DNA from 2 places in the Saccharomonospora xinjiangensis XJ-54 genome. Region 2 is predicted to be linked to the other one. Evidence: riboswitches for the same ligand, from Rfam matches in the RefSeq annotation. Region 2 holds a riboswitch; the other holds the start of a gene.
What was found. A riboswitch is a leader RNA that binds a small molecule or an ion and turns the genes downstream of it on or off. The one in region 2 is predicted to bind S-adenosylmethionine.

Region 1: linked by a shared signal. The riboswitch ahead of SACXIDRAFT_RS14070 (methionine ABC transporter ATP-binding protein) and the one ahead of thrC (threonine synthase) in region 2 are both predicted to bind S-adenosylmethionine.

Annotation. Positions count from the first base shown of each region.
Region 1 is NZ_JH636049.1:3,106,535-3,122,247, reverse strand. It holds gene SACXIDRAFT_RS14085 (fatty acyl-AMP ligase) at 1-171, opposite strand, end outside; gene SACXIDRAFT_RS14080 (ABC-F family ATP-binding cassette domain-containing protein) at 228-2,069, opposite strand; gene SACXIDRAFT_RS14075 (4-(cytidine 5'-diphospho)-2-C-methyl-D-erythritol kinase) at 2,209-3,135, opposite strand; gene SACXIDRAFT_RS14070 (methionine ABC transporter ATP-binding protein) at 3,172-4,176, opposite strand; SAM riboswitch class I at 4,370-4,460, opposite strand; gene rsmA (16S rRNA (adenine(1518)-N(6)/adenine(1519)-N(6))-dimethyltransferase RsmA) at 4,514-5,371, opposite strand; gene SACXIDRAFT_RS14060 (resuscitation-promoting factor) at 5,416-6,834, opposite strand; gene SACXIDRAFT_RS14055 (TatD family hydrolase) at 7,077-7,916, opposite strand; gene metG (methionine--tRNA ligase) at 7,913-9,712, opposite strand; gene SACXIDRAFT_RS14045 (PadR family transcriptional regulator) at 9,781-10,380, shown strand; gene SACXIDRAFT_RS14040 (daunorubicin resistance protein DrrA family ABC transporter ATP-binding protein) at 10,470-11,450, shown strand; gene SACXIDRAFT_RS14035 (ABC transporter permease) at 11,440-12,207, shown strand; gene SACXIDRAFT_RS14030 (ribbon-helix-helix protein, CopG family) at 12,428-12,973, shown strand; gene SACXIDRAFT_RS14025 (DUF4097 family beta strand repeat-containing protein) at 13,051-13,908, shown strand; gene SACXIDRAFT_RS14020 (daunorubicin resistance protein DrrA family ABC transporter ATP-binding protein) at 13,926-14,885, shown strand; gene SACXIDRAFT_RS14015 (ABC transporter permease) at 14,882-15,703, shown strand.
Region 2 is NZ_JH636049.1:859,224-874,936, forward strand. It holds gene SACXIDRAFT_RS03305 (phosphoadenylyl-sulfate reductase) at 1-107, shown strand, start outside; gene cysD (sulfate adenylyltransferase subunit CysD) at 163-1,083, shown strand; gene SACXIDRAFT_RS03315 (sulfate adenylyltransferase subunit 1) at 1,083-2,357, shown strand; gene SACXIDRAFT_RS03320 (sirohydrochlorin chelatase) at 2,354-3,136, shown strand; gene SACXIDRAFT_RS03325 (sodium:calcium antiporter) at 3,355-4,383, opposite strand; gene SACXIDRAFT_RS03330 (enoyl-CoA hydratase family protein) at 4,537-5,313, shown strand; gene SACXIDRAFT_RS03335 (barstar family protein) at 5,370-5,741, opposite strand; gene SACXIDRAFT_RS03340 (hypothetical protein) at 5,738-6,022, opposite strand; gene SACXIDRAFT_RS03345 (hypothetical protein) at 6,009-6,245, opposite strand; gene SACXIDRAFT_RS03350 (zinc-binding dehydrogenase) at 6,278-7,243, shown strand; gene SACXIDRAFT_RS03355 (nitronate monooxygenase) at 7,379-8,431, opposite strand; gene lepA (translation elongation factor 4) at 8,528-10,408, opposite strand; gene SACXIDRAFT_RS03365 (class I SAM-dependent methyltransferase) at 10,523-11,119, shown strand; gene SACXIDRAFT_RS03370 (VOC family protein) at 11,129-11,509, opposite strand; gene rpsT (30S ribosomal protein S20) at 11,693-11,953, shown strand; gene holA (DNA polymerase III subunit delta) at 12,173-13,153, opposite strand; SAM riboswitch class I at 13,269-13,403, shown strand; gene thrC (threonine synthase) at 13,415-14,677, shown strand; gene SACXIDRAFT_RS03390 (ComEC/Rec2 family competence protein) at 14,571-15,713, opposite strand, start outside.

The DNA.
Region 1 (15,713 bases), 2.2 Mb from region 2:
ACCGCCGGGTCGGAGACCGGCCTCGATCAGACCTCCGGCGACGCGGCGGGCCCGCTCGTGCACCTCGAACCACGTTCTGCGCACGGGCTCCCTTGGCTCCCCGGTGACCATCCCGCGTTGCCGCCCACCCGCGTTCGCGGTGGTGACCATCGTCTCCACGAACCGACTCATGTGAAGAACTCTAACCGCGCCCGTTTCCGGCGCCTCGGATGGCCGCCGCAGGGCGGTCAGCCGACGAGTTCCGAGAGTTCGAGCCACCGCTGTTCGAACTCGGCGACCTCGGCCTCAAGTTCCCGCAGCTCACCCGCGTGCCGCTGCAATCCCTCGTAGTCACTCTGGTCGTGCTCGGCGAGGCGCTGATGCATCGCCTTGATCTCCCGCGCGAGTTTGTCGAGGCGTCGTTCGATCGCGCCGAGCTCCTTCTGCGCCGCCCTGCGCCGCGCACCGGAGACGGCAGGAGCCTGTGCCCCCTCCGCGGAGTCCGTCTCCGGCTTCCCGGCAGAGCTGGACACAGTGGACGTTTCAGGTCCGGCGAACACCCCGGTCCCAGTCTGAGAGGCAGACTGCTCCCGACGCAGCCGGAGATACTCGTCCACTCCGCCGGGAACATGCCGGAGCCGACCGTCGAACACGGCGTACTGCTGATCGGTGACCCGCTCCAGCAGGTACCGGTCGTGCGAGACGACGATCAGCGTGCCCGGCCACGAGTCGAGAAGATCCTCCATCGCGGCGAGCATGTCCGCGTCCACGTCGTTGGTCGGCTCGTCCAGCACGATCAGGTTCGGTTCGTCGAGCAGCAGCAACAACAGTTGCAGCCGCCGCTTCTGGCCGCCGGAGAGGTCTCCGACCCTCGCAGAAAGGTGCTCCCTCGCGAACCCGAGACGTTCGAGCAGCTGCGCGGGGGTGTGGTCCTTACCGTCGATGGTGAACGTCGTCCTCGTCCGCGCGAGCACCTCCCTCACCCGGTCGCCACCGATGTCGGCGAGCTGGGAGAACTGCTGGTCGAGCAGCCCAATCCGCACCGTCTTGCCCCGCTTGACACGGCCTGCCGAAGGCTCGACGGTGCCGCAGACCAGCCCGAGCAGCGTGGACTTGCCCGCGCCGTTCGCTCCGAGAATCCCGGTGCGCTCGCCGGGACCGATGCGCCAGGTGATGTCCCTCAGCACCTCGTGGTCGCCGTAGCGCACACTCACGTCTTCGAGATCGACGACGTCCTTGCCGAGCCTGGACACGGCGAGCCGCTGCAACTCGACGGGGTTTCGCACGGGAGGAACGTCGGCGATGAGCTGGTTGGCCGCGTCGATGCGGAACTTCGGCTTCGACGTGCGAGCCGGTGCGCCACGGCGCAGCCACGCGAGTTCCTTGCGGAGAAGGTTCTGTCGCTTGCTCTCGGCCGCCGCCGCGATCCGGTCCCGCTCCACCCGCTGGAGCACGTAGGCGGCGTATCCGCCCTCGAACGGCTCGACGATGCCGTCGTGGACCTCCCAGGTCTCCGTGCACACCTCGTCGAGGAACCACCGGTCGTGGGTGATCACGAGCAGGCCGCCCGCGTTCCTCGACCAGCGGCGTTTCAGATGGTCGGCGAGCCAGGCGATGCCCTCGACATCGAGATGGTTCGTCGGCTCGTCCAGGGCGAGCAAATCCCAGTCGCCGACGAGCAACGCCGCGAGCGCGACCCTTCGACGCTGCCCACCGCTGAGTTCCGCGACCTTCGCCTGCCACGGGATGTCCGAGACGAGACCGTTGATCACGTCGCGGATCGCGGGGTCGCCTGCCCATTCGTGCTCGGGGCGGTCACCGACGATCACATGCCCCGCCGTGGCGCCGGGGTCGAGGTCGTCGCCCTGGCCGAGCACTCCGAACCGGACGCCGCCTCGCCGCGTCACCCGCCCCGCCTGTGGTTCGATCCTGCCAGAGAGCATGCCCAGCAGGCTCGACTTGCCGTCGCCGTTGCGGCCGACGATCCCGATCCGGTCGCCCTCCTCGATCCCGAGTGTCAGCGAGTCGAACACGACCCGGGTCGGATACTCCAGACGCAGGCCCTCCGCTCCGAGCAGATGCGCGGCCATCAGCGTCCCTCTCCCTGTGTCGTCGCGGCAGGCAGCACACCACAGGCCGCGCCGAGCACGGCGCACGGCAGCCGGTCTCCGGTGCTCACCGCGTCGTGATCGGTGTCCATTTGCCTGTTACGTCCTTTCGTCGTCCTGGTCACTCGTCGCACACGCGGGCGCCCTGCACCGGCCCGTGCGCGACCCGCACGGTGCGGCACACCCCCGCCCCCGCGAGTTCGGCGGCGACCTTCAACGCCGATTCGCCGTCGGAGCACAGGAACGCACACGTCGGGCCCGAACCCGACACCACACCGGCGAGCGCACCCGCCGTCACCCCGGCACGCAGCGTGCGACGTAACCCCGGCCTCAGTGACACCGCGGCGGCCTGGAGATCGTTTCCGAGCAGCAGACCGAGCTGCCTCGGATCTCCTGAGGCCAGTGCTTCCAACAGCGCCTCCGGCGAGCCCACCCTCGGCGGGTCGCCCGCGTCCCTGAGCCGGTCGAGTTCGCCGTACACCTTCGGCGTGGACAGGCCGCGCTGGTCGAACGCGAGCACCCAGTGGAATGTGTGCCGCGACAGCACCGGCACGAGCTGCTCACCCCGGCCAGTGCCCAGCGCCGTCCCGCCGTACAGGGCGAACGGCACATCGCTGCCGAGCGTGGCCGCGATCTCGGCAAGCTCATCGCGGTGCAGCTCGAGGTTCCACAGCGTGGTGCACGCCAACAGCGTGGCCGCGGCGTCGGCGCTGCCACCCGCCATGCCCCCTGCCACCGGGATGCCCTTGCGGATCACCACCCGCACCCTGTCGGCCTCGTGTGGTTTGCCGACGTGGTCGGCGAGCGCGCGAACCGCGCGCATCGCCAGGTTGCCGTCGTCCGTCGGCACCAGTCCCGCGCCCTCGCCGGAGACCTCGATCCCGGGCTCGGTGGTGACGAACACGGTGACCTCGTCGGTCAGCGAAAGGGCCTGGAACACCGTCGTGAGGTCGTGGTAGCCGTCGTCCCGCAGATCACCGACGGACAGGTGCAGGTTGATCTTCGACGGCACCCGCACGGTCACGGGTGGCGGTACGACGGCAAGCACGGCCACCAGCCTACTTGCCCGCCAGGAACCACCGATTCAGGCGGCGACGTCACGCAGCCCGTACATCGGTGTGCTGACATGCGCGCCACGCTCGGCGATCCACGCCAGCGCGGCGTCGGCTCGCTGCCCTTCCACACCGAGCCGGAACCGAGCCACCGGCGTGTCACCGAGCCGCGTCAGCCCGCCGCCGATGGTGGTGAAGCCGACGTCGAAGCGTGCCGACGCCTCGGGCAGCAGCGCGCCGACGGCCGCGAAACCGACGAGGACAACGTCCACGGCGCGGTCGTAGGACGACAGGTGTGCCCTCGGCGTGTCCACCGATGGCAGGAGTACTTCCGCGAGCTGGCTCCCGGGCTTGCCGAGCAGGCTCAGCAGCGTGCCGGACTCGACGACACTGCCCCGATCCAGCAAAGCCACCTCGTCGCAGATCCGCTTCGCGATATCGGCATCCCTGGACGTGACGATCACCGTGGCGCCCAGCTCGGCCCTCGCGCGGTCCAGCACGGACAGCACCGAGGCTGACTCCTCAGCACCGACGCCGTCGGTGGGCTCGTCGGCGAGCAGCACCGACGGCGCAGCTGCCAGCGCCCTCGCCACGGCCACCCTGCGCTGCTGCCCCGGTGTGAGTTCCGACGGCAACCGCGCGCCCGAACGCGAGAGCCCGATGACATCGAGCAGCACACCGACCCTGCTCCGCCGCCGGTCGAGTTCGACGCCCATCCGTTCGAGCGGCGCCGCGATGTTGCCTGCCACGGTGCGCTCAGGCCGCAACACCGGGTCCACGATCGCGACCTGCCGCTGAGCGCCCCACAACCTGCGGCCTGCGAGTCTGCTGGTGTCCATGCCGTCGTAGCGAACCGTGCCCCGGTCAGGACGCTCACGCAGCGCGACGCAGCGCGCCAACGTCGTCTTGCCTGCCTGAGCCGGTCCGACGATGCCGAAGAGCGAACCCGCGTTCACGGCGAGGTTCACATCGCGCAGCGCCGTCACGGCGGACTCGGCGGAGGGGAACGACTTGCTGACGTTCTCGACAGTGATCACCACAGCTCCAGGGCAACTCAAAGCAGGCGCCCGCGCACGGACGCCTGAGAAAAGGCAGACGAGGGGAACCGACGTCGGTTCGAGAGGAGGATTCGCTCAGCGAGAAACGGTGTGGCTACAACACGCACACACCGTGCGGCGACCCTGATCCACGACTCTGCGCTGGGTCAACAGCGGGGTGCGATACACAGTTCCTCCATCGGTCCTGGCGTTAGCACCTTCCCCATCAGGGGCGGTTGCTGCGACGTCGCGGAGCCAGGTCTCTCGGTCGCTCAGGATGGATGCCCCCACAGTACATCGGACCGGCCACCGGATTGGCAAGCATGGCAGGCCCAGATCACACTGCTGTCGCAACGCGAGCCAGCTCGGCGAACTCCCCGACCGTGAGCCGCTCACCGCGCGTCGAAGGATCGATGCCCGCGCGGCGGAGGAGGATCTCGGCACGGTCGGCGGAACCCGCCCACGAGGTGAGTGCGGCTCGCAGAGTCTTGCGGCGCTGCGCGAAGGCGGCATCGACCAACGCGAACACAGTCTCACGATCGACGCCTTCCGGCGGGTCCGACCGCTCGAACGCGACAAGTGAGGAATCCACGTTCGGCACGGGCCAGAACACCGAGCGGGACACGGGCGCGACCTTGCGCGCCCTGCCGTACCAGGCGAGTTTCACGCTCGGCACGCCGTAGACGCGACCGCCGGGTGCCGCGGCCATGCGGTCGGCGACCTCGGTCTGGACCATCACCAGCGCGCGACGTAGCGACGGCAGTTCCGCGAGCAGGTGCAACACGACGGGCACGGCCACGTTGTACGGCAGGTTCGCCACCAGCGCCGTCGGCGGAGTCGGCAACTCCTCCGCCCGCAGTCGCAGTGCGTCGCGTTCGAGCACGTTGAACCGGGCGGCATCCTCCGGCGCATGCTCGGCCACGGTGGCAGGCAACCTGGCTGCGAGCACGGGGTCGATCTCCACCGCGAGGACACGCGCCCCGGCATGCAGCAGACCGAGAGTGAGGGAACCGAGTCCCGGCCCGACCTCCAGTACCGCGTCACCCTGTCCCACACCGGCGAGATCGACGATGCGGCGCACGGTGTTGGCGTCGTGGACGAAGTTCTGGCCGAGCTTCTTCGTCGGCCGCACACCCAGAGCCGAAGCCAGCCTGCGGATCTCGGCGGCTCCAAGCAGCCCAGGTGAATCGGTCACCGGATCAGCCTAAAGACCCCGCGCCGCAGCGAAAACCGCGGGCTTTACTGCGGTAGCCCGAGCTTGGACGAGCAGTGCGGCCATGCGCCATAGCCGCCGCGGTCGTCCCGCAGCTTGGTCGCGATCGCGATCTGCTGCTCGCGGGTGGCCTCGTGCGGGTAGGCCGCGTACTGCGTGCCGCCGTAGGCGTCCCAGGTCTGCTTGTTGAACTGGAGACCGCCGTAGTAGCCGTTGCCCGTGTTGATCGACCAGTTGCCGGTGGATTCGCACTGCGCGAGCGCGTCCCAGACGGATCCGTCGGTGACGGCCGGGTTCTCCGGTTCCTTGGTGCCGATCCGGACGACCCTGTCCTCGGCCTCCTTGACGACCTTGACGGACAGCTTCTCGCTATCGACGACCTTGCCGTTCTTCTTCGTCACCCGGTAGGTGACGACCTTCTCGCCCTGCTTGCCTTCCTCCTCGACGACCTCCTTGCCCTTCTCGAGGGTGTCGTCGTGGATGGTCTTGACCTCGGGCTCGATGATCTCGGTCTTGTTCACCACCGAGACGCCGGTGCGGCTGACGTGCACCTCGGCGCCGTCGGTGAGTTTGAACTCCGCGCCTTCTTCGATCTTGTCCTGTTTGCCGAGGTCGAGCTTCAGCTCGGCGAGCAACTCCGCGGCGGTGACGGCGTTGGTGGTGACCTCGCGGGGCTCCTCGCCGCCATCGTGGACGGTGACGGTCTTCTGGGTCTTGACCTCCAGGCGCATGCCGTCGATCGGCAGCTCGCCCGACAGCGGCGCGGAGAACCAGGTACCACCGGTGCTCAGGTGATCGAGGTCGAGCTGGGTCAGCGCCTCGCGGACCGTGGTGGCACGAACCCAGGACTCACGCGACTCGCCATCGACGACGAGGGTGAGATGGCGGCCTCGTTCGAGCTTGATGACCCCGCCGTCACCGACGGGGGCCTGCGGCGACGGCGAGAGCGCGTCGTGAGCGCCGACGCTGATGCCCGCGTCCTCGAGAACCTCGCCGACGGTGTCGCCGTAGCTGCGGATCGTCTGCTTCTCACCATCGACATCGACGGTGACGCTCTTGTTCATCGCGAGCGCCGCGGCACCGCCACCGGTGAGGGTGATCATCACAGCGAGGACGGTGCCCCGCAGGAACCGCTTCTTCCACGTCTTGACGGCGCTGACGAAGCCGTCCTCGCGCTCCGGCTCGGCCTGCGCCTGCGGCTCCGCGGCGGTCTCGGCAGGGAGCACGATCGGCGGAAGCATCGTGGTCTCGGCGTTCACGAGCCTGATCAGCTCGTCAACGTCAACGCCTGCCTCGGACATGAGAGCTTCGGCGTCGGGGCCGAGTGCCGCCAGCACGTCCTGTGGTGTGACCTCCGGCTCGGGCGAGAAGTCGAGGTTCTCGGCTTCGCTCGGCCAGTCGAGCAGGGCCGTTGACGCAGCCGTATGCCCGTCTCTACCAGTCACAGGGTCGATCCCTTCACGTAAGTACACCGACTCCCGCAGTCAGCGCCGCCCCTCGCGTCCCGCAGGACGCTCTCCCCGACGTACACCGACGTGACTGTGGGCCAAGCCGGTCGCGATCCTCGGTCGGCACAGGCCGTCTTCGGATCACTACCCAGCACGGTCACGGGACCATAACGAGTGCCAGGGGGTTGCGCAAATACCCCCAGGGCAACTCGTGATCTTCCTCACGCAGCGCTGCGTGATCACCCAGTCTCCTCGGCGTCACCCGAACGCAGCCCGAACACCCGCTCGGCATTACGCCGTGCTGCCTCTGCCAGGGCCTTCACCGGCTGATTCCGCAGCTCGGCGAGCCCGGCGACCGTGTAGGCCGCGCAGTAGGGCTCGTTGGGCCTTCCCCGGAACGGATGCGGGGTGAGGAACGGCGCGTCGGTCTCGACGAGCAACTGCTCGTCGGGCACCAGCGTGGCCGCCTCACGGAGGGCGTGTGCGTTGCGGAACGTCACCGTGCCGGCGAACGACAGCACGTAGCCCGCATCGACACACCGGCGTGCCACATCGGCGTCGCCTGAGAAACAGTGGAAGACCACCGTCTCGGGGGCGCCTTCGGACTCCAGGATCGCCAGCACGTCGTCGTGGGCCTCCCGGTCATGGATCATGAGCGGTTTGCCCGCCCGCTTGGCGAGGTCGATGTGCCAGCGGAACGCCTCCTGCTGCGCCGAGGGCGGCGAATAGTCCCAGTAGTAGTCCAGACCCGTCTCACCGACCGCGACGACCCGCTCTGCGGCCACGAGGCGTTCCAGTTCGGCCCTGTCCTCGTCGGAGAAGTCCTTCGTGCGCGTGGGATGCAGGGCGACAGCACCGTACAGCCGCTCGTCCCACGCGCACGCCTCCACGACCCACCGAGCCGACGCGAGGTCGTCGGCGACGGTGACGACGGCGGCGACCCCGGCAGCCGAAGCCCTGTCGAGCGCGGCCCTCACCAGCTCCGGCGTCGTCGCGCCGCAGGCGTCGAGGTGGGTATGCGAATCCACCGTCGGTGCCGGAAGCCGCTCCGGTACCGGCGGCAGCTCCCGACGGCTCATTCGGACACCTGGATCGGCGCCCATTCCGGGCCGGTCTCGGCCAGCTTCGGGTCGATCTTGGCGAAGAGCGGGGTCGGCTTGGCCAGCGGCCTGCCCACCTCGATCGGCTTCGACTCCCATGCGGCCTGCTCGACGGTGTAGTCACCGGTCAGGATCGGGTTGATCTTGCCGGGCACGTCGAGATCGGTGACCTCCCGCAGCTCGGGCTGGGCCGCCCACACCCCGGTACCGCCCAGTGCCTCGTGCACCTTCTGCGCCGAGTGCGGCAGGAACGGGGTGAGGAGCGTGTTGGCGTCCGACACCACCTGCAACGCGGTGTGCAGCACCGTGTCCCTGCGCTCGGGGTCGTCCTTGAGCTTCCACGGCTGCTGGTCGGACAGGTACTTGTTGGCCGCGGACACCACACGCATCGCCTCCTGGATAGCCAGCCGGAAGCGAGAACGGGACAGGTGACCGCCGACGGTGTCGAAGGCCGCCCTCGCCTGTGCCTTCAGCTCCTCGTCCTCCCGGGTCGGCGTGTTGGGCCTCGGCACACCGCCGTTGTTCTTGTGGGCCATCGAGATCGAGCGGTTGACGAGATTGCCCCACTCGTTGGCGAGTTCGAAGTTGACGCGGCGGGTGAACTCGTCCCAGGTGAAATCGGTGTCCTGCGTCTCGGGCCCGGCCACGCTGATGAAGTACCGGAGCGTGTCGGGCCCGAACTCGCGCAGGAAGTCGTGCACGTAGATCACCGTGCCGCGCGAGGTGGAGAACTTCGAGCCGCTCATCGTCAGGAACTCACTCGACACGATCTCGTCCGGCAGCCGCAGCGTGCCGTAGGGGCCTGGCTCGCCCCCTTTGTCCCCCGCACCGTTGTGACCGAGCAGCAGCGCGGGCCAGATCTGGGCGTGGAACGTGATGTTGTCCTTGCCCATGAAGTAGTAGCCGCGCGCGTCCGGGTTGTTCCACCACTGGCGCCACGCATCGGGATCACCGGAGCGGCGCGCCCACTCGACGCTCGCCGAGAAATACCCGATCACCGCGTCGAACCAGACGTAGAAGCGCTTCATCGGCTGGTCACGCCAGCCGTCGAGCGGGATCTTCACACCCCAGTCGAGATCGCGGGTGATGGGCCGGGGCCGCATGTCCTCGACGAGGTTACGGGTGAAGTTGACGACGTTGGGCCGCCAGTCGGTCTTGGTGGACAGCCACGTGCCCAGCGTCTCGGTGAACGCGGGGAGGTCGAGGAACAGGTGTTCGGTCTCGACGAACTTCGGGGTCTCGCCGTTGATGCGCGAGCGGGGGTTGCGCAGCTCGACGGCGTCGAGCTGGTTGCCGCAGTTGTCGCACTGGTCGCCGCGGGCGCCGTCGTAACCGCAGATGGGGCAGGTGCCTTCGATGTAGCGGTCGGGCAGTGTGCGACCGGTGGACGGGCTGATGGCGCCCTTCGTGGTCTTCGGGATCACATAGCCGTTGCGGTGCAACGCGAGGAAGATCTGCTGGACGACCTCGGCGTGGTTTCCCGTGCTGGTACGGGTGAAGAGGTCGTAGCACAGCCCGAGGCCCCGCAGATCCTCGGTGATCTGCCGGGTGTACTTGTCGGCGGCCTGCTGCGGCGTCAGGCCCTCGTTGTCGGCCTGCACCTGGATCGGCGTGCCGTGCTCGTCGGTACCCGACACCATGAGCACCTTGTTTCCGGCCATTCGCTGGTAGCGGGAGAAAACGTCCGAGGGGACGCCGAAGCCGGATACGTGGCCGATGTGGCGGGGACCGTTGGCATAGGGCCAGGCCACCGCGGTCAACACTGGGGTGCTCATACCTGATTAGCCTACGGATCGGGTCCGCCGTTTCGTGCGCGAGGCACTGGGAGTGGAGGCATCAGGACGTGTCGGCTGTTCGGTTACTCGTGCTCGGTGTCGTGCGCATGCACGGCAGGGCGCACGGCTACGTCGTGCGAAGGGAGTTGCTGTCGTGGTCCGCGGACAAGTGGGCCAATGTGCAACCCGGCTCGATCTACCACGCGTTGAAGAAGATGAACGCGGAAGGACTCCTCGCGCATGTGGACACCGCCGACGGAGACCGGCCGGACAAGGTGACCTACGAGTTGACGGCAGAGGGGGAACGCTACTTCGACCAGCAACTGGCGACGATGCTGGCCGAGGTGAGGCAGGACCCCAGCGCGAACTACGCGTTCGCCGCCGCTGTCGCGTTTCTGCCCGCGCTGACCAGGGCGAGGGCCACCAGCCTTCTGGAGTACCGCCTCACCCAGCTCAAGGGCGAACTCGCCAATCTCGACGTCGCGTTGAGCGAGGGCGAGAACTGGGGTCACCCTCGCCATGTCAGCGCGCTGTACCGGTTCTGGCGCGCTCACGTGGAGGCGGACACCACGTGGACGCGGGACCTGCTCGACCGGCTCGGGGCAGGCGAGTACGTCATGGCCGACGACGCGGGGAATTCGTTCGGCCGCCCCACGAGCAACCGGTAACCCTCTTAGTCAAATTTGACTAGCGTCTCCGCGCTGAGGCAGAGTGGTCGCGTCAGTCGATAGTCAAATTTGAACACGGAGGCTTACGCATGATCCACGCACGCGGCCTAGCCCGGCGGTTCGCCGCAAGGGGCCGCACGGTTGACGCCGTCAAAGGGGTCGATCTCGATGTCGGAGAAGGGGAACTCGTCGGCTTCCTCGGGCCGAACGGGGCAGGCAAGACCACGACACTGCGCATGCTCACCACACTGCTTCGCCCCACGGCAGGCGAGGCCACGGTGGCAGGTCACGACCTGATGCGCGATCCACTCGGCGTCCGCAAGCGCATCGGCTACGTCGCACAGGGCGGCGGCGCCCTGCCGGAGTGCAGGGTGAGCGAGGAGATCGAACTCCAGGGCAGGCTGTACGGGTTGCCGAAGCAGGAGACCCTCCGGCGCGCCGCCACACTGGCCGATCGACTTGATCTGTCCGGATTGGACGGAAGGCTCACCAAGACGCTGTCGGGAGGCCAGCGTCGCAGGCTCGACATCGCGCTCGGGCTGATCCACAACCCGCCGCTGGTCTTCCTCGACGAACCAACAACCGGGCTCGACCCGCAGAGCAGGGCGAACCTCTGGAACCACATCGCGGGTCTGCACGCCGAGCACGGTGTCACGGTGTTCCTCACCACCCACTACCTCGACGAAGCCGACGCCCTCTGCGATCGCATCCTCGTCATCGACGGCGGCCGGATCGTCGCGGAGGGAACCCCCGACGAACTCAAGGCCCGCGTGTCCGGCGACAGGGTCGAGATCGGCGTTGACGGCAGGCAGGCAGCCGACGCCGCCGCACTGGCAGGCAAGCTCGACGGCGCGCACGACGTGAGCACGGCAGGCGACCTCGTCCGGTTCAGGGTTCCGCGCGGCGACCTGGTGCTGCCCGAACTACTGCGCGCTTTCGACTCCCACGGTGTGGCGATGACGTCGATGCAAGTGCGGCGCCCGACCCTCGACGACGTGTTCCTCACGATGACCGGCCGCAGCCTGCGCGAGGCCGAATCCGGCACCGAGGAGGTCCTTGATGTGGCGTGACGTGTGGTTGATCTTGCGCAGGGACTTCGCGCTGTCCGTGCGGAATCCGGCCTGGCTGATCATCCAGATCATGCAACCGGTGCTGTACCTGGTGCTCTTCGGCCCGCTGATGGAGAAGGTCGTCGCCAACACGCCCGGCTTTCCACCCGGTGACGTCTGGACCATCTTCACCCCTGCCCTGATCGTGATGATCGCGCTGTTCGGCACCTCGTTCGTCGGCTTCGGCCTTCTCGCCGAGTACCGCAACGGCGTCGTCGAGCGGCTGCGCGTGACTCCAGTGAGCAGGGGTGCCCTGTTGCTGGGCAAGGTCGTGAACAACATGCTCCAGGCGCTGGCGCAAGCCCTCATTCTCATCGCGTTGGCGGTGCTCGTGTTCGGCCTGCGCGCCCCGGTGACGGGCATCCTGCTCAGCCTGGTGATCGCGGCTCTGCTCGCGGTCACGATGGCATCGCTGTCGTACGGGCTCGCGTTGACGCTCAAGAGCGAGGAGGCGTTTCCCGCACTGCTGAACGCCATCCTCCTGCCCGTGCTGCTGCTCTCCGGCATCCTGCTGCCCATCACAGCCGGCCTGGCACCCGGCTGGCTCTACACGCTGTCGCGCCTCAATCCGTTCAGCCACATCGTCGAGGCCGAACGCGCGGGTTTCCGGGGCGAATTCACGATGGACGGCCTGCTCACCGGCAGCGTCGTGCTGCTGGTGCTGACCGTGCTCGCCGTGTGGTGGGGCGCAAGCACGTTCCGCAAGGAAACCGCGTGAGCTACCTCCCGCAGTGAGCGCGGACCCTACCGATGCCCCCGAGGTATGCCTCTCGGGGGCATCGGTGGATCGGTGCCGTGTGGTCCCTGCCGTGTGCCGCCTTCCGAAACCACATTCGACCTGCAATTTTCGCCCTGCAAGCCACCTGTGCGCCACACTGGCTCAAATTTGGCGCCATCGTGGCATTGCTTAGGTGCCATTCATGTGCCATAGTAGTGCCATGGACTTGACCTCGTATGTGAACAACCTCGGACGGGAGTTCGCCACGCTCGCCGAAGCCGGCGGAGACGAGGCGCGTGCGCTGGTCGAGCGCCTGGCCGGATCACTGGAGTCGGCGATCCGGATGACACTGCTCGACGCGCTGTCCGCCGCCGCGGACGAGATCACCCGTGACCTCGCTCCGGGATCGGTGGAACTACGCCTGCGGGGCCGTGATCCCGACTTCGTCGTGACCCCGCCGCCCGGCGAGCCGGTCGAACCCGCGGCGGAGGACACGGCCATCGCAACCGGCGGCAGCAGGGTCGAAACCGAGTTGAGCGAACTGCTGATGGCCGAAAGCAGCCCTGTGGCGCGGATCAACGTACGCCTTCCCGAACCGCTCAAGGCCGCCATCGAGGAGGCTGCGGCCAAGGAGGGGCGGTCAGTCAACGCCTGGTTGGTCCGCTCGGCCGCCGCAGCCCTGCAACGGCCGGGTGGCGACCCACACCCGGAACCGCCCGGCAGCGGAAAGCGGGCGAAGCAGGGACTCACAGGCTGGGTCCGTTAGCGCCCGGCGAACACCTTCCTCACCTCACATCCCTGACCTGCGGGGATGCCTCACCAACCCATGATGTGGAGACCCCCATGCCGAAATTCGAGACACCCGAGCCGATCTCCGTCGTGCTCGAAATCGGTGTCGCCAACGTGCGGATCGCCGCGAGCGACCGCACCGACACCATCGTCGAGGTCCGTCCCAGCGACGAAGCCGACGAGTCCGATGTGAAAGCCGCGCGGCAAGTCCGTGTCGAGTACGCGAACGGCACCCTCCAGGTCACCGGCCCGAAGGCGCGCATGTTCGACTTCTCCCGCGAGAGCAGGTCGGTGGACGTGTCGATCGACCTGCCTGGTCACTCCACGCTGTCCTCCGAGATCCAGGCAGGTGGCATCCGTTGCACCGGCAGTCTCGGCGAATGCGACATCAAGCTCTCTGCAGGGAACGTCCAGCTCGAACGCACAGGTCCGCTGCGCCTCCGCACCTCGGCAGGCCACGTCACCGCCGACACCGTCACCGGCGACGCCGAGGTCTCCACCGGCTCGGGAAGGATCCAGATCGGCGAGGTGGACGGCACCGCGGTGATCAAGAACTCCAACGGCGACACCCTGATCGACGCTGCCACCGGCGACGTGCGGGTGCGCTCGGCCAACGGAGACATCCACATCGAGCGGGCGGGTGCCGACGTCGAGGCGAAGACGTCCAACGGAAGCATCCGCCTCGACGAGGTGGTCCGGGGTTCGATCGCCCTCGACACGGCCATGGGCGACCTGGAGATCGGCATCGCCGAAGGCACAGCGGCCTGGCTCTCGGTGAACACCGGCTTCGGACAGGTCCGCAACCTGCTGGAGAACGCCGACCGGCCCTCCGAGCCCGGCGAGACCGTCGAGGTGCGGGGCCGCACCTCCTACGGCGACATCACGATCCGCCGCCCTGCGACCACGTTCTGAACTGGGGAGAGACAACCATGACCACCACGCGCTCCAGCGCGGCCATCGCCGTCAACGGGCTCCGGAAATCGTTCGGTGACAAGGTCGTTCTCGACGGCCTCGACCTGACCGTGCCACGCGGAACGGTGTTCTCACTGCTCGGCGCGAACGGTGCGGGAAAGACCACCACGGTCAAGATCCTGTCCACGTTGCTCAGTGCGGACTCCGGTGACGTTCACGTCGCGGGGCACGATCTCGCCCGCGAACCCGACGCGGTGCGCGCCGCCATCGGAGTCACCGGCCAGTTCTCCGCTGTGGACAACCTGCTCACCGGTGAGGAGAACCTGCTGCTGATGGCGAATCTGCACCACCTCACGAAGGAGGAAAGGCGGCGGCGCACAGCGGAACTCCTCGCGCGATTCGATCTCACCGACGCCGCGGCGAAGCCGGCATCGACCTACTCAGGAGGCATGCGGCGACGGCTCGACCTGGCGATGACACTGGTCGGCGACCCGCAGGTGATCTTCCTCGACGAACCGACCACCGGCCTCGACCCGCGCAGCCGGCGCAACATGTGGGACATCGTCCGCGGCCTGGTCGCCGACGGCGTCACCATCTTCCTGACCACGCAGTACCTGGAGGAGGCCGACGAGCTGGCCGACCGGATCGCGGTCCTCGACAAGGGCAGGCTCGTCGCCGAGGGAACAGCCGACGAGCTGAAGCGGCTGGTGTCGGGCGGACACGTCAGGCTGCGGTTCGCCGACCACGACAGCCTCGACACGGCACGACGAGTGCTGGGGCAGACCACACCGGACAGCGACGCGCTCGCACTCCGGGTGCCCAGCGACGGAAGCCTGCGCTCGCTGAAAATCCTGATCGACCGGCTCGACGATCGAGCCGTCGAGGTGGAGGAGCTTTCCGTGCACACCCCCGACCTCGACGACGTGTTCCTCGCCCTCACCGGCAACCCGACCGACGAGAAGGTGACCACCCGATGACTACACCCGCGCTCGCAGGCCGTGCCCCGGCCGAATTGACCTTCCACCCTCTGCGCGATTCGGCGACGATGCTGGGCCGCAACCTCAAACGCATGCTGCGGTACCCGTCGATGACCATCATGCTCGTCGGGATGCCGGTCGTCTTCCTGCTGTTGTTCGTCTACGTGTTCGGCGGCACGCTGGGAGCCGGACTCGGAGGGCCAGCGGCCGGAAGGGCCGAATACGTCAACTACGTGGCCCCGGCGATCATCTTGATGACCGTGACGTCCACGGTGCAGGGGACCGCGATCTCGATCGCCATGGACATGACCGAAGGCATCATCAGCCGGTTCCGCACCATGCACATCTCCCGTGCCTCGGTGCTGACCGGGCATGTGCTGGGCAGTGTGCTCCAGGCGATGTTCGCGCTGGCGATCGTGATCGGTGTCGCGCTTCTCGTCGGCTTCCGGCCATCAGCAGGGCTCGGCGGGTGGCTGGCCGCAGCGGGTTTCCTCGTGGCCGTGACCTTCGCTCTCGTCTGGCTCGCCGTCGCGCTCGGCCAGGTGAGCAAGAGCATCGAGACCGCGAGCAATCTGCCCATGCCGCTCATTCTCCTGCCGTTTCTCGGCAGCGGGTTCGTCCCGACCGACTCCATGCCTGCCGGGCTGCGCTGGTTCGCCGAGTACCAGCCGTTCACGCCGATCATCGAGACCCTGCGTGGCCTGTTGATGGACAAGCCGCTCGGCAACCACCTGTGGATGGCGCTGCTCTGGTGCGCGGTCATCACCCTCGGCGGCTATCTCTGGTCGAAGCGCCTGTACAACCGCGAGTCCGGCTGAGCGCGCACGA
Region 2 (15,713 bases):
TCTCGATCGGCTGCGCACCCTGCACAGCGAAGGTCGCGCCGGGCGCCGACCCCCGCAGCGGCCGCTGGGCAGGGACGTCGAAGACCGAATGCGGTCTGCACGCCTGACGGTCACGACCCGCGAGAACTGTTCCGGAAGCTTTCGCGCCAAGGAAGGGAATCCATGACCACCGCACAGACCGCGACGGACGCGGCGCGGGACAACCTCGCAGCCCTCGAATCGGAGGCGGTGCACATCTTCCGTGAGGTCGCGGGAGAGTTCGACCGCCCGGTGATCCTGTTCTCCGGCGGCAAGGACTCCACACTGCTGCTGCACCTCGCGATCAAGGCGTTCTGGCCCGCGCCGGTGCCGTTCCCGTTGCTCCACGTGGACACGGGACACAACTTCGAGGAGGTCATCACCTTCCGCGACCACGTGGTGAACACTCACGGCCTCCGGTTGATCGTCGCGAAGGTGCAGGACTGGATCGACGACGGCAGGCTCGAAGAACGCCCCGACGGCACCCGCAACCCGCTCCAGACACAGCCACTGCTCGACACCATCGCCGAGCACCGCTTCGACGCCGTGTTCGGCGGCGGGCGGCGCGACGAGGAACGCGCGAGGGCGAAGGAACGGATCTTCAGCCTGCGAGACGCGTTCGGCCAGTGGGACCCGCGGCGCCAGCGCCCCGAGCTGTGGAACCTCTACAACGGGCGGCACCGTCCCGGCGAGCACGTGCGGGTCTTCCCGCTGTCCAACTGGACCGAGGCCGACGTGTGGAACTACATCGCGAGGGAGGACATCGAGTTGCCCTCGATCTACTACGCCCACCGGCGCTCTGTTTTCCGCCGCGACGGCATGTGGCTCACCGAGGGGCCGTGGGGCGGGCCCCGCGACGGCGAGGAAGTGCGGGAGCTGATGGTGCGCTACCGCACCGTCGGCGACGGCTCGTGCACCGGGGCCGTGGAATCCACCGCCACCACCGTCGAGCAGGTGATCGCCGAGGTCAAGGCCAGCAGGCTCACCGAGCGCGGCGCCACGAGAGCGGACGACCGGCTCTCGGAAGCCGCGATGGAGGATCGCAAGCGGGAGGGGTACTTCTGATGGCACCGCTGTTGAGGCTGGCCACCGCGGGCAGTGTGGACGACGGGAAGTCCACGCTCGTCGGGCGCCTGCTCTACGACACGAAGTCGGTGCTCGCCGACCAGCTCGACGCCGTCGAACGCGCGAGCGTGGACAAAGGACTGTCCACACCAGATCTTTCGCTGCTCGTGGACGGCCTGCGATCCGAACGTGAACAGGGCATCACGATCGACGTCGCCTACCGGTACTTCGCGACCCCGAAGCGGAGTTTCGTGCTGGCCGACACGCCCGGCCACGTCCAGTACACGCGCAATACCGTGACGGGCGCATCCACCGCACAGCTCGCCGTCCTGCTCGTGGACGCACGCAAGGGTGTCGTGGCGCAGACCCGCCGCCATGCGGCCGTGCTCGCCCTGCTCGGCGTCCCGCGCCTCGTGCTGGCCGTGAACAAGACCGACCTCATCGACTACGACCAGGCGGCGTTCTCGGTCATCGCCAAGGAGTTCACGGCACACGCCGTCTGGCTCGGGTACCCCGAGAACGCCGTGCTCGCCGTCCCGGTGTCGGCACTCCACGGCGACAACGTGGCCACCCGCTCGCCGAACATGCCGTGGTATGCGGGGCCGACGCTGCTGGAGCACCTCGAAACCGTGCCGATAGCACCGGACCCGCACGATGCCGCGTTCCGTTTCCCGGTGCAGTACGTGATCCGGCCGCGCACCGCGTCGCACCCCGACTATCGCGGGTACGCGGGGCAGATCGCGGCGGGAACCGTCCGACCCGGTGATGAGGTCGTGGTGCTGCCCTCCGGCCTGCGCAGCACGGTGGATCGCATCGACACTCCGCGAGGTCCACTCGACGAGGCCTGTGCGGGCACATCCGTGACCCTCCTGCTCACCGACGACCTCGACGTCGCCCGCGGTGATCTGCTGGCGTCGGCGACGGCGGCACCTGCCGTGACCGACGAGTGCCGCGCCACACTGTGCTGGCTGTCGGCGAAACCGTTGACGCAGGGGACCAGAGTGCTCGTCAAACACGGCACGCGCACCGTGCAGGCACTGGTGCGGGAACTCCGGTCGCGGTTCGACGAGCAGACGCTGTCCACCGTGGCGGCGCCGGAATCGCTGGGGCGCAACGAGATCGGCTCGGCCACGCTGCGGCTGTCCGAACCGCTCCCCCTCGACGACTACGGTGACAGCCCGCGCACGGGGTCGTTCCTGGTGATCGACCCCGCCGACGGTGACACGCTGGCCGCGGGACTCGTCGGAGAGCGCTTCGCCGCGCCAGGCACATGACCGGACGAGCGGCGCTGGTCGTGGCGGCGCACGGCAGCCGTGACGACCGGTCCCCCGCAACCGTGCGCGACCTCGCCGGCGTGCTGCGGCGGCTCGCCCCTGACCTGGTGGTCCGTGAGGCGTTCCTCGACCTGTCCGAACCCCGGGTGGACGAGGTGCTCACCGGCCTGCACGAACAAGGGCACCGGCGAGCCGTGGTGGTGCCGCTGCTGCTGGCCTGCGCGTACCACGCCCGCGTCGATCTGCCCGCCATCGTCGCCGGGGCGACCTCACGGCTGAGGTCCTCGCAGGTGACGGTGGCCGGTGTCCTCGGCCCCGAAGCCGGGATACAGCAGGTCGCTCTCGACCGCCTCACCGAGGCCGGAGCCGATCTCGGCGACCCGGAACTCGGCGTCGTGCTCGCGGCCGTCGGAACGTCGTCCGCCCCGGCCAACACGGCCGTCGCTGCCCTCGCCCGCGACTGGCAGCGGCGGTACGGATGCCTGGTCAGTCCGGCGTTCGCGAGCGCGGCGCGGCCGGATGTGCCGTCGGCTCTGCGAACGCTGCGAGCAGGCGGGGCCCGGCGGTTCGCCCTCGCCTCCTGGTTCCTCGCGCCGGGTCTGCTGCCGGAGCGCGTGGCGAGGCTCGCGAGGAACGCCGAGCCCGGAGTGCTCGTCGCCGCCCCGCTCGGCGCCGACGTTCGGGTAGCCGACGTCGTGCTCCGCCGCTATGCCGACGCCGCAGCCGATGCCGATGCTGATGCCGCAGCCGATGCCGATGCCGATGCCGATGCCCAATGAATAGCCCCGCCGGTGACGACCCTGGATCGGCACTTCCTGCACCCGTGTCCGCATTTCCCGTACGGGTGTCGGCACTTCCCGTACGGGTGTCGGCACTTCCCGAACGGATTCGGCGCCGTGAGGTGCAAACGCCCGTGCACAGACTGCGGACACGACACCGTGTGTCTCGTGTCCGCACCTCCTGCACGTGTGTCCGCACTTCTTGCACGCACCCCGGTTCAGAACAGAAGTGTGACGACCGCGCCCGCGTAGATCACGGCCAGCAGCACCCCGTCGAAGCCCATCCGCCACCAGCCACCGCGCTGGCGCAACAGCAGCCCTCCCAGCAGAACTGCCGTCATCAGGAGGGCTGCGGTGGTGAGGAACAGCTGATCCGGGGTGGCCGAGTGGAAGAGCGAGCCCGTTCGGTACGCGACGTCGCCGACGACGAGGTTGAGTGTGTCGAGGCTGTTGCCGCCGATGATGGCCGCGATCGCCAGGGTCAGCGCACCCCGCCGTACGGCCGTCACGGCTGTCACCGTCTCAGGAATGGCGTTCACGAGGCCCATCAGCACGCCGCCGACGAAACCCGCGCTCAGCCCGGTGGCCGTCACCAGGCTCTCGGCCGCGCGTGCGACGGCCCAGCCTCCGATCACCACGACAGCCGCGATCAGTGTGAACTCGCCCACAAGCGAGGCGGTGGACCGTGATGCGAAGGCGTCCTGCTCGTCGGGACGGTCGAGCCTCGTATCTCGGGTGGTCACCGCTCGCCACATCGGTTGCCCTCGCGTCCGGATCAGCCTGAGACCGCCGAGGTAGAGCGCCACAAGGACCGGCGAGATGGGATGCACGCCGAGCACGGTGACATCGGGGCTGAACGACCCCAGCAGAGCGGTACTGAGCAACACGATCAGCAGGCACCCGAAGAGTAGATTCTGCTCCGACGCGGCGGCGTGTTCGAGATTCACCCTGCGGTAGGCCGCGTCAGCGGCCACGATCGCGAGAGTCTGCACCGCGATCCCACCAACGGCATTGCTGTAGGCGAGTCGCGGAGCATCGTCCGCTGCGGTGACCGCCGTCATGACGATGCCCGACAAGGACGTCACCAGCCCGAAGAACACCGCACCGAAGAACGCCTCGCCCCAGCCGGAACGGTCGGCGAGGGTGTCGCCGAGGCCAACGAGACGAACGCTGGACAGCACGGTGCCCAGCCCCGACACGGCGAACACGACCACAGCGAGCCAGACCGGCCACAGTGAGAACAACACGGATTCCGAGTCTGGTATAGGGCCACGCTCGGTGCAGCACAGAACGCAGCCGCGCACGACCTGCCGACAGACGTAAGAGAAGTGCCAACACACGTGCGAGAAGTGCGGACACGGCGCAGGAGGCTCGGGACACGGTGTGCCAAGGTGTGGGGCATGGCAGACGAACTGGTGCACTACACCACCGCTGCGGGAGTCGCCACGATCACCCTGGACTCTCCGCACAACCGCAACGCGCTGTCCGCTCAGCTGCGATCGGAATTCGCCGTCGGCCTGGACAGGGCGATCGACGACGACGCCGTGCGCGTGATCGTGCTCGCGCACACCGGCCCCGTCTTCTGCGCGGGTATGGACCTCAAGGAGGCGAAGGGCGCCGGTGCGGGGCAGCAAGGGGTGAATGAGTTCCCCGCGCTGCTGCAACGGCTGTGGACGAGCCCGAAGCCGGTCGTGGCCAAACTGGCAGGCCACGCGAGGGCTGGCGGTGTGGGTCTGGTCGCCGCCACCGACATCGCGGTCGCTGCCGAGAGCGCCACGTTCGCGTTCACCGAGGTGCGGATTGGTGTGGTACCGGCGGTGATCTCGGTACCCGTGCTCCCCCGTCTCAACGCCAGGGCCGCGCACGAGCTGTTCCTCACGGGCGAGAAGTTCGACGCACGGCGCGCGGCTGAGATCGGCCTCCTCAATGCCGCCGTTCCCGCCGACGAACTCGACGCCGCGGTGGACCGCTACGTCACCTCGCTCACGCTGGGCGGGCCCACCGCCCTCGCGGCGACGAAGAACCTGTTGCAGGGCGAGACGGCACGCGCGATGCCCGAGACGTTCGAGCGCATGCTGGCGCTGTCCGCCGAGTTCTTCGCCAGCGAGGAAGGCCAGGAAGGCATCACGGCGTTCGGCGAGAAGCGCAAGCCGAACTGGGTTCCCGAGAGCTCCTGACGCAGCGACGGCGCCCCGGGTCCGCACCATCAGGTCCGGACAGGACCCGGGGTCGCTCAGTCGGCGAGTACCACGGTGAGGCTGCGCCCGTCGCGCCGCCCCTGCCTGGGGTTCAGCGCGCGCTGCGCGTCGGAGAGCACGCCGTGCACGGCGAGGTAGGACCTGGGATCGGCGCGCTTGAGCACGTCGGCTGCGCGCCAGATCAACACGTGCTCGCCGGGCGGAAGCCACGACAGGTCGGTCAGCCCGTCGTAGAACGTGTCGAGGCTGCGACCGAAGTGCTCGGGCAGCGACAGGGCGGAGGCGATCGCGTCGAGCGTGCCGCCGCGATCGGGATACGCCGCCGTGTCCACCACGTGCGGGTACGCGCCCCGAGCGCGCGCCTGGTCGGCGAGCGTTTTCGAATCCAGCTTGGGTCGGACCGTCACGGCTGTTCCACCGCGACGCGCTGCGGGAGACCCTCCCCGCAGGTACCGGCTGACCTGTGCACCGACAACGTCTCCCTTGCCCCGTTGCTCCTACCGTCGTGGTGCGAAACCCCGGTGACGACGCATGCCGCCCCGTTCCCGGGAACGGGTTCCGCGCCCGGCAGGCTACCGCCATGGGGGCCCGGATCGCCAACCCCCAGTGCCTGTTGCGCGAACCACCCCACCAGCGCGAGCACGATCAATGCGATCAGCGCGATACGGATGCGCCTACGAGACAGCATCGGACCTCCCGAGGTCGTCGTCACCACGGGTGTCGTCAGTCGCGTTCCCGCGTGGGGCCGCGAACCGGTCGGCAATGCCGTCAACGCCTCGGTGAATCACCCACGCGGCTCCCGCGCACAGGGGTAGGAGCACGGCGGCCACCAGCACGAACTGAATCGGGAACCACTGCTGCGCGAGCCACAACTCGAAGCCGTCCCACCAGCCGGCCACTCCGTCGAACACCTCACCGAGCGTACGCCAGGTAGGTTGGCGCCATGTTCGCCGTCTACGCCAAAGAACCCAACGCCGACGATCCCCTGGCCTCGCTCGTCGTGGGCGAGCGTGAAGACCCCGACGTACCCGAGGGCTGGGTCCGCGTCTCGGTACGCGCGGCCAGCCTCAACATGCACGACATCTGGACCCTGCGGGGCGTGGGGATCAAGCCCGACCAGTTCCCCATGATCCTCGGGTGTGACGGAGCGGGTGTCCTCGACGACGGGACCGAGGTGGTGCTGCACTCCGTCGTCAACGACCCGGCGTGGCACGGTGATGACACGCTGGATCCGAAGCGGACGCTGCTGACGGAGAAGTACCAGGGCACGTTCGCCGACAGCGTCGTGGTGCCTGCCCGGAACGTGCTTCCGAAACCGGCCGGTCTCTCGTTCACGGAGGCCGCCACGATGGGTACAGCGTGGCTGACCGCCTACCGCATGCTGTTCGTCAAGTCCGGGCTCCGGCCTGGGCAGACCATGCTGGTGCAGGGCGCGTCCGGTGGTGTCGCCACCGCTCTCGTGCAGCTCGGGCACGCCGCCGGGATGCGGGTGTGGGTGACGGGCCGGTCGGAGGAGAAGCGCGCGCTGGCCGAGCAGCTCGGCGCTCACGCCACCTTCGAGCCGGGCGCTCGCCTTCCGGAACGGGTGGACGCCGTTTTCGAGACTGTGGGCAAGGCCACCTGGGCTCACTCGCTGAAGTCGCTGAAGCCCGGCGGGATCGTCGTGGTCTCGGGTTCGACCAGTGGCGGCGACCCGAGCGCCGACCTCCAGCGCGTGTTCTTCCTTCAGTTGCGGGTGGTGGGCTCCACCATGGGCTCGCGGGACGAACTGGCCGACCTGCTCTCCTACGTCGAACTCGCAGGCATCCGCCCACGGATCGGCGCCGAGCTGCCGATGACCGAGGCCGCCTCAGGGTTCGCCGACATGCTCGAAGGCCGCACCGCCGGCAAGATCGTCTTCACGCGGTGACGTGCTGATCGCGACGCGGCGGCTCAGCCGTGCGGCTTTCGCCGCGTCGCTCCCGCACGTGCCGAGGACGGCAAGGACTGTGGAGGGCACCGCAGGCGTGTACCTCGGCCACCGAACGTTGCCCGGCGCACCGCTTCACTCGAAGCGACGTGCCGCGCGGCGCAGCGCCTGCCGGGCGTCCTCCCACAACCTGCCGACGATGTCCTGTGCGGGTCCGCCCTCGGCGAGGGTGTAGGTCTGCCCTGCCCACAGCGACATGGCCTCGGGGTCGCCCGCGCCGCCGGACGCGGCCCTCACGGGCTTGGTCAGCCGATGCAGCTGGGGATAGGCGGCCGGTGCGTGGGCCGAGTGTTCCCGCAGGAAGCGGTTGACGAGTCCCCTCGCGGGGCGACCGCTGAACGCGCGGGTCAGAGCGGTGGGACGACCGCCGTCGTCGAGAGCCTTCCGCGCAGTGGGGTTGGTCCCGGCCTCGTCGGCGCGCAGGAACGCGGTGCCCAGTTGCGCGGCCACGGCTCCGCCCGTCACCACGGCAGCCACATCGGCACCCCGCACGAGCCCACCCGCGGCCACCAGCGGCAGGTCGGTGACGCTCGCGCACAGCCGCAATGCCGCCAGCAGCCCGTACAGCGGCCCTCCGCAGGGGTCGTCGGGGTCGTCGGTGAACACACTGCGATGCCCACCGGCCTCGAAGCCCTGCACGCACAGCGCGTCGGCGCCCACCTCCTGGGCCTGCCGTGCCTCCTCCGGCGAGGTCACCGTGACGACCACCGTGGTGCCCACCTCGTGCAGTCGTTCGACGTCGGAGTCGGAGGGCAGCCCGAAGGTGAACGAGACCACAGGCACCCGCGCCTCGACGAGCAGATCGAGCTTCGCCGAGTAGCCGTCGTCGTCCCAGCGGGGCTCGCCAGCCTCGGTGCCGTAGCGATCGGCCTCCCTGCCGACGCGCTCGACGTACGCACTCAAGTCCACAGTGGATCGAATGCCCGGCACGAACAGGTTCACACCGAACGCGGTGTCCGAAAGACGCCGGACAGTGGCGATCTGCTCAGCCAGTCTCGCGGCACTGAGGTATCCGCCCGCCAGGTATCCGAAGGCTCCGGCTCGCCCCACCGCGGCCACGAGTTCGGGCGTGGAAGGGCCACCGGCCATGGGCGCGGCGATCACGGGCACGCGCAGGCTGTCGAACATGGCACCAGCGTACGAACAACCCCACCGGCCGTGTGACGCGCCCACCGGTTGCCTCCCGTGCCCGGACGCCCATCGGTATGGACCAGCGAGTGGGAGCTACTTCTTGCCCTTGCCCTTGCCCTTGTCGGGCTTGTCGCCCTTGTCGCCGTCACCGGTGGACAGCGCGGCCACGAACGCCTCCTGCGGCACCTCGACGCGGCCGACGGTCTTCATCCGCTTCTTGCCTTCCTTCTGCTTCTCCAGCAGCTTGCGCTTCCGCGAGATGTCACCGCCGTAACACTTGGCGAGGACGTCCTTGCGGATCGCCCTGATGGTCTCGCGCGCGATAACGCGGGAACCGATCGCCGCCTGGATCGGCACCTCGAACTGCTGGCGAGGGATCAGCTCGCGCAGGCGGGTCGCCATGCGGTTGCCGTAGGCGTAGGCGGCGTCCTTGTGCACGATCGCCGAGAAGGCGTCCACCGGCTCGCCCTGCAACAGGATGTCCACCTTGACGAGATCGGCGGCCTGATCACCGGCCTCCTCGTAATCCAGCGAGGCATAGCCACGGGTGCGCGACTTCAGCGCGTCGAAGAAGTCGAAGATGATCTCGGCGAGCGGCAGGTTGTACCGCAGCTCGACCCGGTCCTCCGAGAGGTAGTCCATGCCCAACAGGTGACCGCGCTTGCCCTGGCACAGCTCCATGATCGCGCCGATGAACTCGGACGGCGCGATCACGGTGACCTTGCTGACCGGTTCGCGAATCTCCGCGATCTTGCCCCCGGACGGCCAGTCGGACGGGTTGGTGACGACGTGCTCCGTGCCGTCCTCCATGAACACCTGATACACCACGTTCGGCGCGGTGGAGATCAGGTCGAGCCCGAACTCCCGCTCCAGCCTGGCCCTGGTGATCTCCAGGTGCAGCAGCCCGAGGAAACCGCAGCGGAACCCGAACCCCAGCGCGACCGACGTCTCGGGCTCATAGCTCAGGGCCGCGTCGTTGAGCTGGAGCTTGTCGAGGGCCTCCCGGAGGTCCGGATAGTCGGACCCGTCCACGGGGTACAGGCCGGAGAACACCATCGGAACGGGTTCGCGATACCCGGCGAGCGGCTCCGTGGCCCCCTTGCGTTCCGACGTGACCGTGTCGCCGACCTTCGACTGACGGACGTCCTTCACTCCGGTGATCAGATAGCCGACCTCCCCGACGCCGAGCCCGGCACACGCCTTGGGCTCCGGCGAGATGATGCCGACCTCCAGCAGCTCGTGGGTGGCGCCGGTGGACATCATCTTGATGCGTTCCCTCGGCGTGATCCTGCCGTCCACGACCCTGATGTAGGTGACCACGCCCCGGTAGGTGTCGTAGACCGAGTCGAAGATCAGCGCCCTCGAGGGTGCGTCGGCTTCGCCCTGAGGCGGCGGCACCTGCGCCACGACGTGATCGAGCAGCTCGCGCACGCCCTCGCCGGTCTTCGCCGAGACCCGGAGGACGTCACCCGGTTCGCACCCGATGATGCCCGCGAGTTCGGCCGCGTACTTGTCCGGGTCGGCGGCGGGCAGGTCGATCTTGTTGAGTACCGGGATGATGTGCAGGTCCTTGTCGAGGGCGAGGTAGAGGTTCGCCAGGGTCTGCGCTTCGATGCCCTGCGCCGCGTCCACCAGCAGGATCGCACCCTCGCAGGCCTCCAGCGCCCGCGAGACCTCGTAGGTGAAATCGACGTGGCCCGGAGTGTCGATCAGGTGCAGTACGTGGTCCTGGCCCTCGTGACGCCACGGAAGGCGCACGTTCTGGGCCTTGATCGTGATGCCCCGCTCCCGCTCGATGTCCATGCGGTCGAGGTACTGGGCACGCATCGTCCGTTCCTCGACCACACCGGTGAGCTGCAGCATGCGGTCGGCCAGGGTGGACTTGCCGTGGTCGATGTGGGCGATGATGCAGAAGTTGCGGATGAACTCCGGCGGTGTGAACGTGGCGTCGGCTGAAGGGCGTGGCTGTGTCACTCGTACCTCGGGGTCACTCGTGGCTGGTGAAGTTCATGTTCCCATGCCTCGCCGCGCCGGTATTCCGGGGTGATCCCCGATGCGTGTCCCGCGCTTTCGTGTTGACCTCGAAGTATGAGCTCTCTCGGACAGGTACTCGACCGCGCGTTCGGTCATCCACGCGGACCACTCGGCAGGCTCGGCGGCCTGGTGATGGCCAGGGGCAACGCGGCGACCGAGCACCACGTCGTGTCGATCGCGGCCCCCACGGCGGACGAGACGGTACTCGTCATCGGCCCCGGACCGGGCGTGGGGCTCGCGGCGGTCGCCGAACGGGCACGCACGGTGATCGGTGTCGATCCGTCGCGGGAAATGCTCGAACTGAGCGCGCGGCGCTGCGCAGGCGCGGTGGACGACGGCGTCGTGGTGCTCCGCCACGCGACCGCGGCGAGGACCGGCGCCGAGGACGAGTCGGTGGACGTCGTCCTCGGCGTCAACAATCTCCACCTGTGGGACGACAGGGCGGCTGCGTGGTCGGAACTGCGCCGCGTCCTGCGCCCCAGCGGCAGGATGGTGCTCTCGGCGCACGAGAAGTGGCTCTCCGTCACCCGCCACGAACTCGCGGCCGAGGTGGAAGCAGCCGGTTTCACCGACGTCCAGACATGGACGTGGCAGCCCCCCGGCCCCCTCGCCGGTCTCGCCGTGCAACTGCGAGCCTGGCGAGCGGGATAGGCCGACACGTCACCGGGTGCGGACATCGACCCTGAGAGGGTGGTCGAAGGGGATTTCCACGAGCACGATCCGGGTTCCGTCAGGGTCGGACAGCCACGCCTCGTCGAGGCCCCACGGCTCCCTTCGCGGTTCGCGATCCAAGACGACGCCCTTTCCTTCCAGATCGGCCACCACCGCGGCGAGGTCCCGGACCTGGAGCCACAGGGCGACGTTCTCCGAGGGCCCTGCCTCGCCCCGGCCGACGATTTCGAGGAAACCTCCGCCGAGGAAGAAGACCGTGCCACCGGGGAACTCACGGTAGATCGCCAGCTCGAGAATGTCGCGGTAGAACGCCGTCGTGACGGCGGGATCCTTCGGATTCAACAGGATTCGGCTGCTCAGCACGTCCATGTCTCCACGGTCTCACGGGGGCCTCCGGGGTGTCGCATTCCCCGTGGTCTCGGCGTTGCTAGGCTGTTCAGCTGTTGCCGTGCGGCATTCCGCAAGGGAGGAAACCCGGGGCGATCACACCTCATCACCCGGGGCCGGTTCAGCGCGGCAGCGACAACCGCCGAGAGACGAAGGAGCGCCCACGTGGCCAACATCAAGTCCCAGATGAAGCGCATCAAGACCAACGAGAAGCGCCGCGTGCGCAACCAGTCGGTCAAGTCGGCGATGAAGACCGCGATCCGCCGGTTCCGCGAGGCCGCCGACGCAGGTGACAAGGCGAAGGCCATCGAATTGCAGCGCGACGCCGCGCGCAAGCTCGACAAGGCCGTGACCAAGGGCGTGATCCACAAGAACCAGGCCGCCAACAAGAAGTCGGCGATGGCGCAGCGCGTCAACAAGCTCTGACAGACCCGGTTCGACAGCCCCCGGCGCAGTCGTCTCGGGTTACCGGAGTCGCCGTTGCACCCGCCCTCGGGATGCGATGGCCTTCGGGAGGCTCGGGAACAGGACGCCGGGGGTTCGTCATGCCGGGGTCCCGCCTGGTGCTCAGCGCGGTTCCTGGGTGTCGAGCGGACGCGGGAGCTGATTTTCGCAGGAGAGCCCTGTCTGGGTTCGGCCCCGTGCTCAGCGCTGGTGCCGGGCGGACACGATGTCGAGCACGGCACGCTCCAGAGCGTATCCCGGGTCTGCCGCAGCGCCCTTGACCTCGGCGTTCACCCGCGCGGCCACCCGCATGGCGGCGGCGAGCCCCGCCTCGCTCCAGCCCCGCACCTGGCCCTGCGCTTTGCGGATCTTCCACGGCGGCATACCGAGCTCGCCCGCCATCTGGTTCGGGTTGCCACGGCCCGCTGCGGACACCCTGGCGATCGTGCGGACCGCGTCGGCGAGCGCATCCGCCAGCAACACGTTGGCCACCCCGATCTGCTGCGCCCACCGCAGCGATTCCAGCGCGGCCGCCCGGTCACCGGCCACCGCCTTCTCCGCGACCTGGAAGCCCGTCACCTCCGCCCTGCCCCGGTGGTATCGCCGCACCGCCTCCTCGTCGATCGCACCGCCGGAATCGGCGACCAACTGCGCGGCGGCCGAAGCCAGTTCCCTGAGGTCGGTGCCCACCGCGTCGATCAGAGCCACGACACCGGCCGCGTCGATGCGCCCGCCTGCCCTGCGCACCTCCCCCCGGACGAACGACTCCCGCTCGGCGGGTTTGGTGATCTTCGCGCATTCGGTGACGACAGCCCCAGCCTTGCGTAACGCCGAGGGCAACGACTTCGCGGCCTTGCTCCGCCCGCCGCCGCTGTGGACGACCACCAGCACGATGCCGTCCGCAGGGTCCCTGATGTACGACAGCACAGCGTCGGCGTTGTCCTGACCGATGTCCTGCGCGGCGTCGAGCACCACGACGCGTCCCTCGCTGAACAGTGACGGGCTCACCAGCTCCACGAACTGGGCAGGCGTGAGATCGCTCACGCGCACGCGAGTGGCATCGGCGGTCGGATCGGCGAGGCGGGCGGTGTCGAGTGCCTCCCGAACAGCCCGCTCGACGAGGAGTTCCTCCTCCCCGAGCACCAGGTGCAGTGGTGGCGGCGTAGTGGCTGGACGACTCACGGCTCGATCCTGCCACGAGCGACGTTCCTCGGCGGAGTCGTGGCGGCCTGCGGTGTGGACGCCGTATGCTACGGTCTCGTCGCCGCGGCACGCCCACGGCGGATCACAACCGAATAGCTCATCCAGAGGGGTAGAGGGAACGGCCCGTTGAAGCCCCGGCAACCGGCGTCAGCCTGTCATCTCGGATTCGTGCGAGGTAGCTGACGACATCGGTGCCAATTCCGCCCCGCGTCAGCGGGAAAGATGAGGAAGGACCTCGCGATGACCGTAGTTGTGCCCACTCCCTCCCGCCGCGCCATCGACCTCGGCCCTGCCGTGGAACTCGTGTCAAAGGAGGAGGGACACCGCCAGCCGCTGGCACCGGAGTTCGTCTCGCCGCACGATTTCTCTCCGCTGGAGGTCGCCTACGATTTCGGGCGGGTCCGCAGGGAGGACATCGAGGCGGGGCCGCGCAACATCTGGCGGTACAAGAAGCTGCTCCCCGTTCCATCGGACGTCGAGGACATCCCGAACACCGAGCCCGGTTGTACGAGGCTGGTGCGGGCCGACCGGCTCGCGAAGGAACTCGGTGTGCGGCGCCTGTGGGTGAAGGACGACACCGGAAATCCGACGCACTCGTTCAAGGACCGTGTCGTCGCCGTGGCGCTGGCCGCCGCTCGCGAGTTCGGTTTCGACACGCTCGCCTGTCCCTCCACAGGCAATCTCGCCAATGCCGTCGCCGCAGCGGCGGCCAGGGCAGGCTGGCGTTCCGTCGTGCTGATTCCGTCGTCGCTCGAGCGGGCGAAGGTGCTCACCACAGCCGTGTACGACGGCGCGCTGATCGCGGTGGACGGCAACTACGACGACGTCAACCGGCTGGCCACCCAGCTCGCCGCCGAACACGAGAGCTGGGCGTTCGTCAACGTCAACGTGCGCCCCTACTACTCGGAGGGGTCCAAGACGCTCGCGTTCGAGGTCGCCGAACAGCTTGGCTGGCGGCTTCCCGAGCAGATCGTCGTGCCTATCGCATCGGGCTCCCAACTGACCAAAGTGGACAAAGGGTTTCACGAACTCGGCGAACTCGGTCTCGTGGAGTCCACCCCGTACCGCGTGTTCGGTGCGCAGGCCACCGGATGCTCGCCGGTGTCGTCGGCGTTCCGCGAGGGCCACGACGTGGTTCGGCCGGTCCGCCCCGACACCATCGCCCGCTCGCTGGCCATCGGAAATCCCGCCGACGGGCCGTACGTCCTCGACACCGTTCGACGGACAGGTGGAGCCATCGCCGACGTCAGTGACGACGAGGTGGTGGAGGGCATCCGGCTGCTCGCCCGCACCGAGGGCATCTTCACCGAGACCGCCGGGGGTGTCACGGTCGCGACCGCCAAGAAGCTCCTCGACGAGGGCAGCCTCGACCCTGACGCCGAAACGGTCCTGCTGATCACCGGGGACGGTTTGAAGACCCTGGACGCGCTCGGCGACCGGGTGGGGCCCAAGGCCACCGTCCCGCCGTCGGTGGAGGCCGTGCAAGCCGCGCTGGACGGATGAGTTCCCCAGCGCGGCCCCGCCGCCGTCGCGGCTCCGGTCCTCGCTCGACGACGGCCGGTTGACCACCGTCCATGACCACGGCCGCGTCACCACCGGTGTCAGTCCTCGTCACGAGTGCCCCAGCGCCCGTGAGCATCCGGAGAGTGACCGGACTGGGGTGCCCATAGGTGTTGTCCGCTCCCACGCTGGTGACAGCCACCCTGGGCGACACCGCAGTGAGGAATGCGGGCAGCGTGTACCGGCTCCCGTGGTGCGGCACCTTCAAGATCTCCGCGCGGAGATCGGTCGCCGCGAGCAACTCCGCCTGCGCCGTCAGCTCGACGTCACCGGTCAGCAGGACACGTCCTGCCGGTGTAGTGGCCCGCAGCACCACCGAACTGTTGTTGACCGTGGTGCCGTCGGTGCCGCCAGTGTCGTCGGTGCCGCCGGTGCCGCCTCTGTCTCCGGTGTCTCCGGTGTCTCCGGAAGGCGGATCGACAGGCCCGGCCGGAGCCAGCACCTCCAGCCACAGTTCGGCCCAGACGAGCCGATCACCTTCCGCCAGCTCGACCACCGGAACACCACGGGTGGAGGAACTCTCCAGCACATCCCTCCACGCCCAGCCCGGGGCACGCCCGGGCCCCACGGCCACCGCACCGACGGCGCGTCCGTCGAACACCGCGGCGAGACCACCCACGTGATCGGCGTGCAGATGGGTGAGCACCACCAACGGCACCCTTTCCACATCGAGCCGGTCGAGGCAGCGGTCGAGTGACAGCGGATCGGGCCCCGTATCGACGATCACCGCTCGCCCCGGCTCCCCCGTGGCCAGGACGAGTCCGTCGCCCTGACCCACGTCGCACGCGACGAGCACCCAGTCGTCGGGCGGCCATCCCGGAGTGAGCACCCGCACCGGCAGAGCCAGCACCAACGCCACCGCCGCCAGGAGAACGAACAACGACCGTGACCGGCGGAACCGGAACCCGCAGACCAGGACGGCCACAACGACCACCGCGAGCGCTCCGCCCCACCAACCCTGCGGCCATGGAAGCACCGC